DNA from 2 places in the Paenibacillus sp. sgz302164 genome. Region 1 is predicted to be linked to the other one. Evidence: riboswitches for the same ligand, from Rfam matches in the RefSeq annotation. Region 1 holds a riboswitch; the other holds the start of a gene.
The links. Region 1 has a riboswitch for cyclic di-AMP ahead of AC0LWT_RS03790 (stalk domain-containing protein). Riboswitches for the same ligand answer to the same signal wherever they lie in the genome.

Region 1 (4,068 bases):
TGAGGAATTTGCTCGGTAATGTCGAAAATAATTTCCTGCGTCTGTTCGATCTCCTCTTTCAATTTGTCCGGGCTGACATGTTTCAAATAATGATGATCGTACGTATGATTGGCAATCTCATGCCCTTCGTTCACTTCCCGGATGGCGATTTGCGGATACATCTGCACGCGCTTGCCGAGCACAAAAAAAGTCGCTTTCGCGTCGTACTGCTTAAGAACGTCCAGCAATTGGGGCGTATACACCGGATTGGGCCCGTCGTCAAACGTCAGCGCGACCAGCTTTTGATCGGTCTGCACATTCCAAACGACCTCGCTTTGCGGCACCGGCATGGCGGCGGTCGTCACATTCAAAACGACGGCAAGCTGCGCGGCGGCAATCATCATGCGATGGAGTTTTGGCATAAGTCTCCCCCTTAAAGTTTGAAGCAGGCTTGCTTCCAAACAGTCTGAGGTTATTGTCTGACCTGCCAACAGAACCTATGCGGAGGAAAAGAGGCAATATTTGTGAGGCAAATTCGCTCAAATACAAAAAGCAGGCCCATGGAGAATAGGATCTCCAAGGACCTGCTTTGTCGAAATTAACTGGGCAAGCGGAACACTTTCACGTTTTGGATGCCGAATTGCTGCAGCGATTCTTTGGAGCCGGGGATAAAGATGTCCACATGATTGCCTTTTACGGAACCGCCTGTGTCGGTTGCATAGGCATACATGCCGCCTACCGGCAGTCCGTCGAAATTGTAGCCTTCGATGTAAAGCTTGGTGCCGAGCGGAATGACCGTCGGATCTACGGCGACTGTCCCCAGCGCCAGCGGATTTCCCATGTAGTCGACGGCGCCGAAGCCGCCGTTCTCGGAAGGATCGGCCGAGTAAGCGGTTGCTTTAAAGCTTTCAAACTTGGGCGCATATTGGCTTCCGTCTTTGCTTAAGATGGCCATTTTGCTGTCCGCATCCCATTGAATCGGAATTTTGGAAGCGTCGCAAATGAATCGCAGCGGAACGAACACTCTGCCGTCCTGAAACCCGGCATGGGTGCCCATGTCGACGGGGGTGTTGTCGATGACCGCTTTTTGATCGCCTGATGCCAATGCAATCGTATGTTTGCCGTTGTTTAAAGTTACTTTAATTTGATTGCCCTTTTTTTCCCATTGGACCGTATAGCCGAGTTTTTCGGTTACGAAGCGAATGGGGACCTGCGTGGAATGATTCGTGTCTAAATAAGGTTGTGCATCCGGAAAACCGACAAGGTCATTGTCTACCTGCACTTTTACTTCCATTTCGGCCGCTTTGGCATGGTGCGGCGAAAGAAAGCCTCCTGCCAGAACTGTAATAGATACAGCAAGGCCAGCGAGTCCTTTTATAGCCGTATTCAATTCGCTATTCCTCCTTCTTATTAAAGCCTCCGAGGTTAGTTGACGGGTTCGGGAAGAAGGTTCTCCCTAGTCTGCTTCGACAATCAGCAAATATTCACCCCAATTAAATCGTCCCCCGTACCGATGCTGGAACACACCGGATTCGGCTCCAATTATTTTAACATTGGTATTTTGCCTGAAACAACGGCCAAAATGTGGAAGGTCTGAGAAATACCTAGACTTTGGTCCAGGTCGAAAAACAGTCGCGGGTCCGTTTTGCTTCTTGTCTCTTTTGTATACGCTAGTAGCATAAGGAATGAGCGAAAGGCGGGAACGTGCATGTCCATGAAAGGCAATAGAGGATTAGCTTTGATTTTTATTGCGGTCGGCTTGATCATTGCATCCCATATAATCGGAATTCATCTTCATCTTATGGGGTACCTGCTGCCGCTTTCGATGGTTGGGCTCGGCTATGTCGGCATTTGCAACGGGAAGAAGATCGGCTGGCTGATCGCCGCCGCGGGAGCTTTGATCCTGGCCGTGAAATTGTCGGGCTTCATCGCGTTCGCATTGGCGATTGTGCTGATCGGCTATGGATTCAGGCTGCTGGGCAGACGCACGCATTCGGATCGGTTCGATCTGTAAACTTAAATAGGCCGGGGTGGGGTTAATGAAGGTATTGAACAGAATCGGTAAAATGGCTGAAACGGCTTGGCACGATACCGCCGAGCGCTTTTCGATGAATGAGCAAGGAGGGGGCTTCGGCTCGCAGACGGGAGCAAGCGGGCGGATCCGGGCGCTGGAGCAGCGCTACGAAGAGACTTTGCAGCGGACGTTCGAGCTGCGTCAGCACTTTGTGAACGCGGAGGAGCTCGCTCGGCTCCGCGCGGAGCAGGCCGAGCTGGCGATGCGCGCCGGCGAGGAAGAGCTTGCCCGGGCGGCGCTGCAGGAGAAGCTGCGCCTGGAAGCGGCGTGCGGGCACTACCGCACGCAGTACGCGAGCTCCCAGGACGAAGTCCTGGCGCTCGCGGAGGAACTGCAGCGGCTGCGCGCCGCCGGTGCGGACGATGTGCAGCCGCATGGCGGGCTGCACGGGGCCCAGGCCCGCGACACGCTGCGCGAGCTGGAAAACGCGGGCCGCGAGGCTTGGCAAGGGCTGCGCGAAGCGGGCCGCATGTCGGCCGAGACGCTGAAGGAGGCGGGCTGCAACGTCAAGCAGGAGCTGCGCACGATGCGCGTGAAGCTCCAGAAGGAGTGGCAGCAGAGCCGCAGCAGCGGCGAGAGAGGCGGCCCGCGCGCGAAGTAGCGCGGGGCCGTGCATTGCTGGGCCCGCGAGGAAGCGGGAGGGGCCCCTTTGGCGCAACCGCGCGCAAATAAAGGCCGAGGCTGGGCGCGCCCGTCGACCGACCGCCGTCGTGCAGCGAAACACCGCGCGCTGGGAGCTGCGCGCGGTGCGACCTCTCCCGGTGCAGGTCGTGGAACTGTACAACTGGGCCAGGGACAGCTTGGTAGGGAGAAAACCTGCAAATGTACAGGTTTTTTTCGCAGAATCGGCTTGTTTTGACGAAAAACCTGCAAAAGTGCAGGAATTTTCGCTGAAAGTGAATTTGAGCCCACGTGTTCGCTGAAAAGCCTGCACTTTTGCAGGAATTCATCGTAACCGGCGGTCAAGGACGTAAATTCATGTATTTTTGCAGGTTTTTTTCGTGCAGACGGGCAGATTGTGACTATCTCCTCTAACGTGGGGGGTTTTACTAGCTTCTTGTTTGTTGATAGCGCGGCATTCCTGCAATTGTGCAGGCTTTTTGCCGGGTATAGGGGGGATTCGTTCTGTAGGGTGACGTCTACGGCGTCATGGGGGTTCGCAGGTCCTGTCTCCGGCCCGGGTCGGCCAGTCGGGCCTGCCAAGCTCAGCTCAGCCCAGCGAAGCCCGGTCCGGTCTGCCGAGCCGCTTCATAACCGGCCACTGTACGGAGGGCGCGTCCCATACCGGGAAGGCAAGGAGCGGCAGCGCTAGCATCGTCAATTTGCTTTCTGAGCGTCGTCGCCGGCCCCTTGCAGCTGCGTCAGCACCGGCCCGGCGCCGGCGGGTGCCCTGCCGCCTCAAGCATTTGCATCTTGGAGGCCGTACATTGTTATGGTATGCTAAGAAAATGTGGCCATAACCGGGTATCGGGCCGGCCGGCTTTCGTTTTGCTGTCATTCGCTTGCAAAACATACTTACTATCCGCGCAGCCAGAGGAGGTGCAACATGGGAGAAGAAACCAAAAACAACCGCAGCCGGAATACAGCGCTTTTGCTGATCGGAGCCGGTCTTTTTTTGCTTTTGGATCACCTGATCGGCTTTTTTCCCATACTTGCGGCTGTCCTCATCCTGCTCGGCATCCATAGGCTACGGTCGCACAGAGAGTATAAGGGCTACGTATTGATCGCAGTAGGCGCTATTATTTTGTTCGGCAATCATTTGTCGATCGTGCTTTCCGTCGTGTTGATTTCCTTGGGGCTGTACTTCATCCGTTCGAAGCGTCTGCACAAGGACGATACGTACATCCAGAAGCATAAGATTATAGACAGCATCCGGCTCGGCAGAGAGCCCTGGATTTTACGCAACAGCAGCATCTGGTACATGATCGGGGAGACGTATATCGACCTGTCGCTGGCCATTTTGGAGCAAAAGGAGACTACGGTCATTCTGCAGGGCGTCATCGGCGACGTTGACA
Region 2 (4,068 bases), 300 kb from region 1:
GTCGTAAAAATAACAGTGAGCAGCAGGCCCTTGCGAAAATCCATCTGCTTGCGGTGCCTGATGGCATATACGATGGCCGCAACGGACATCAGGAACGTAAAGCCCATGCTGATCCAGGTCATGAACGAGGCGGATTGATCCTGCGAGTCAAGCCATGCCTGATGGTCCTCTGGGATGCTGAATTGCACGGCATAGCCGACCAAAGCGTTATCGTCAAAATCGATCCGCAAGCGCAGCTTGGAACCGCCGATGGCTTCCGCTTTCTTTTCGTAAACGTACGCGCTCGCGCCGGCCTCTTTCTTCGGCTCCAGGGCGAGACTGAAATCGTCGGGATTAAAGCCCTGCCGGCTCATCTCCTCCTTGGCCAGCTGGTCCGCTTTTTGCCTGCCGATCGCTGCGGCGGTACCGGTGAGCGTCTCGCGCCAGCCGACGATTTGCAAGCTTTTGTAGTTGACGTCAACTTCGAATTTGCGCTTGCTGCCGGGATCGACGGCGCTGACCTGATAGAAATCGAGCGGGAAGCGGTCCCCGTATTTCAGCTCATACTCGTGCAAAAGGTGTTCTTTCTGCAAGTATCCGCTTCTCGACTTTTCGGACTGGTATACGACGAAAGTACTCGGCTGGCCGATGCCGTAGCGGCTTTGCAAAAACTGCCCGGCCACGTCGGCCGCCTGCTGCTTCGTAACGGCCGGACTTTCCACCGGGGCCGCTTCTTCCGTTTGATATCCCGCAAGCATATTGACCCCCATATACAAGGCCACGCCGATGCACGCGAGGATCAGCAAAGTTCGGTTCAATTTCATTCGCATCATGGGATAAAATATCTCCTTGGATAATGTTGGTTCGCAAATACGCTAAATTAAAAGTATCACAGATGTTAAGGAAAACCAATTCATGCAAAATAAAACGTAAACCGGGGCAAATTCGCGATTTCGAATCGTAACGCCCTCTCCTGCTTGCCAGACACGATGGAATGCTGCGAAAACCCCCGCAAATCCGCTGAAAACAACTTTGTGCGGAACAATAAATCAGATATATAATTCATATCAATTGAATAAAAAGCCGAATTTCTTGTTGAAAACGGGGGAACCATGTAATTTGGGGTGAATTTTGTCTCCGGCGTCAAAAAACCGGACAAATAGGGTGACTGCGCGCACCCGAATCCGTCAGCTAACCTCGTAGGCTTTACGTCAGGAACCATTTCCGAATAAGGCATTGGATTTCCAGTGTCTTTTTTTGCGTGTTCAATTGATGACAACAGGGGGATTTATGAAAAAAATAAGCATTTGGCAGCTTACGCCTCCGCAAATTCTGGTCCTTGGATTCGCCGCCATTATTTTGATCGGAGCGGGGCTGCTGACGCTTCCTTTTGCCTCGACGAGCGGCCGGTCGCTGCCTTTTATCGATGCGCTGTTTACGGCCACATCGGCGACCTGCGTAACCGGCCTCGTCGTGGTCGATACCGGGTCGGCATTTACCGTGTTCGGACAAGTCGTCATCGTCAGCCTGATCCAGATCGGCGGTCTCGGCTTCATGACGATGGCCACGCTGTTCGCCTTCGTGCTGCGCAAAAAAATTACGCTGAAGGAAAGATTGCTGCTGCAGGAGGCGTTCAACCAGGGCAGCATGGAAGGGATTGTGCGGCTGATCCGCAAAGTACTTATTTATTCATTAAGCATCGAAGCGATAGCGGCGATTTTGTTCACGATCCGTTGGTCGTTCGACATGGAATTTTCGAAGGCGCTGTACTTCGGCATCTGGCATGCGATTTCGATGTTCAACAATGCCGGATTCGACCTGTTCGGCACCGCCGATGCTCCTTTCGTCTCGCTGACCGGATACGTCAACGATTTCACGGTGAACGTCGTCGCGATGGCGCTGATCGTGCTCGGAGGTCTCGGCTTCATCGTCTTGTCCGATTTGATGGAATATCACAAAACGAAGAAACTTTCCCTGCATTCCAAAGTCGTGCTTGCCATGACGGGATTTCTGATCGTTTTCGGCGCGCTAGTGATATTTATATTCGAGTACACGAACACCAAGACGTTAGGACCGCTGAATTTCGGCGGAAAAATGTTGGCTTCGTTTTTCCAATCCGTCACGCCCCGGACGGCCGGCGCGAATACGATGGACATCGGCGCCATGCGTCAGGCGTCGCAATTTTTCATGGTGATTCTCATGTTTATCGGGGCTTCTCCCGGCTCGACGGGGGGCGGGATCAAAACGACGACGTTCACCATTCTCATTGCCGCCATCATCACGATGATCCGAGGCAAGGAAGATATCGTCATTTTCCGTTTCCGTCTGGCGAAGGACCGCATTCTCAAAGCGATTACGCTCACGATGATCGCGCTCTTTCTCGTCATATTCGTGTCCATGCTGTTATCGACGACGGAGTCCGTGCAGTTTTTGAAAATATTGTTCGAAGTGACGTCCGCCTTCGGTACTGTCGGCTTGACTATGGGGCTTACGCCGTCGCTGACCGTTTTCGGCAAAATTATGCTCAGCCTGACGATGTTCGCCGGCCGGCTCGGCCCTATAACGCTCGCCTACGCGCTGCAGCCGAAACAGGAAAAAGAATTATATAGATACCCTGAGGGTAAAATTACGATTGGTTAGGGGATACTGGAGATGAAAAAAAATCAATACGCGGTAATCGGTCTGGGCCGATTCGGATCCAGCTTGTCGAAGGAGCTGATCAAGCTGGGCTATGAGGTGCTCGGCATCGACAAGGACGAAGAAGCGGTCGACGAGATGAGCTCCGAGCTGACGCATGCGGTCGTGGCGGATGCCACGGACGAGGAAGTGCTGAAGTCGCTCGGCGTGCGCAACTTTGACTGTGCGGTCGTCGCGATCGGCGACGATATTCAGGCCAGCATTTTAACCGCTATTGTGCTGAAAGATTTGGGCGTCAAAATGGTCGTCGCCAAGGCGCTGTCGGAGCTGCACGGCAAAGTGCTGAATAAAATCGGCGTGGACCGCGTCATTTATCCGGAGCGGGATATGGGCATCCGCGTGGCGCACCAGCTCGTATCGCCTAACCTTCTGGATTACATCGAGTTGTCCAAAGATTACACGATCGTCGAGCTGTCGGTGCCCAAGCGCCTGTGCGGCAAAACGATCAAGGATCTGGACCCCCGGGCCAAATACGGATGCAGCGTCGTTGCCATCAACAAGCAAAGCGGTGTGATCATCGCGCCGCTTGCGACAGACGTTGTCAATGAAAAGGATGTTATGGTGATCATCGGGACGAATGAACAAATCGAAGAATTTGAGAGCGAAGTTATCGGATAATGGAAAATGCGTCTGCCGTCATGATTGAGCATGTCATTTTGCTGCTCATTATTATTTTCAGTCTGGGCATGCTGCTGGGCAAAGCTGCACACCTGTTGAAGCTGCCGGATGTCGCGCTTTTTCTCGTAGGGGGCATCATTGTCGGGCAAGGCCTGGGCTGGGTACGGGAATCCAGCACTTCATTTACGAACCAGTTCATTCTTGCGATCGGTTCCGCTCTCATTTTGTTCGACGGCGGGCGCAACATCCGCCTCTCCGGCCTTCGCAAAGTGTGGATCACCGTCAGCCTGCTCAGCGTCCCCGGCGTTATGATTACGTGCGGGGTAGTGGCCGTGGCGGCGCACCTGCTGCTTGGCCTGCCCTGGATATACGCGATGCTGCTCGGGGCGGTCATCAGTTCGACGGACCCGGCTACGCTCATCCCCGTGTTCAAGCAGGTGAAGATCCGCCCGAAAGTCAGGGAAACTGTGGAAAGCGAATCGGCCTTTAACGATGCGACGGGATCGATTTTGACCTTTTCACTCATTGCGGTCATCCTGGGCACCCGGGAAGTTTCGGTTGGCTCGGGAATTTGGGCGTTCGTCAAAGCGGCGGCGGGAGGGCTTCTCGTTGGCGCAGCGATCGGCTTGGCGCTTGCATACTTGACCGCGCATCTGAAGCTTGGGCTGCTGCGCCAATATGCGACGATTGCGATGATCGTTGCGGCTCTCGGAGCCTACTTGGCGGGCGAAGCGCTCGGCGTCAGCGGATTTATGGCTACGTTTACGGCCGGGC

Region 2: linked by a shared signal. The riboswitch ahead of AC0LWT_RS05085 (TrkH family potassium uptake protein) and the one ahead of AC0LWT_RS03790 (stalk domain-containing protein) in region 1 are both predicted to bind cyclic di-AMP.

What each region holds. Positions count from the first base shown of each region.
Region 1 is NZ_JBVYOL010000002.1:56,614-60,681, forward strand. Features, by position in the region: gene AC0LWT_RS03785 (polysaccharide deacetylase family protein) at 1-401, opposite strand, end outside; gene AC0LWT_RS03790 (stalk domain-containing protein) at 578-1,369, opposite strand; cyclic di-AMP (ydaO/yuaA leader) riboswitch at 1,379-1,527, opposite strand; gene AC0LWT_RS03795 (LiaF transmembrane domain-containing protein) at 1,688-1,993, shown strand; gene AC0LWT_RS03800 (PspA/IM30 family protein) at 2,019-2,654, shown strand; gene liaF (cell wall-active antibiotics response protein LiaF) at 3,600-4,068, shown strand, end outside.
Region 2 is NZ_JBVYOL010000002.1:353,723-357,790, forward strand. Features, by position in the region: gene AC0LWT_RS05080 (CPBP family intramembrane glutamic endopeptidase) at 1-812, opposite strand, end outside; cyclic di-AMP (ydaO/yuaA leader) riboswitch at 1,051-1,200, shown strand; gene AC0LWT_RS05085 (TrkH family potassium uptake protein) at 1,270-2,619, shown strand; gene AC0LWT_RS05090 (potassium channel family protein) at 2,632-3,294, shown strand; gene AC0LWT_RS05095 (cation:proton antiporter) at 3,294-4,068, shown strand, end outside.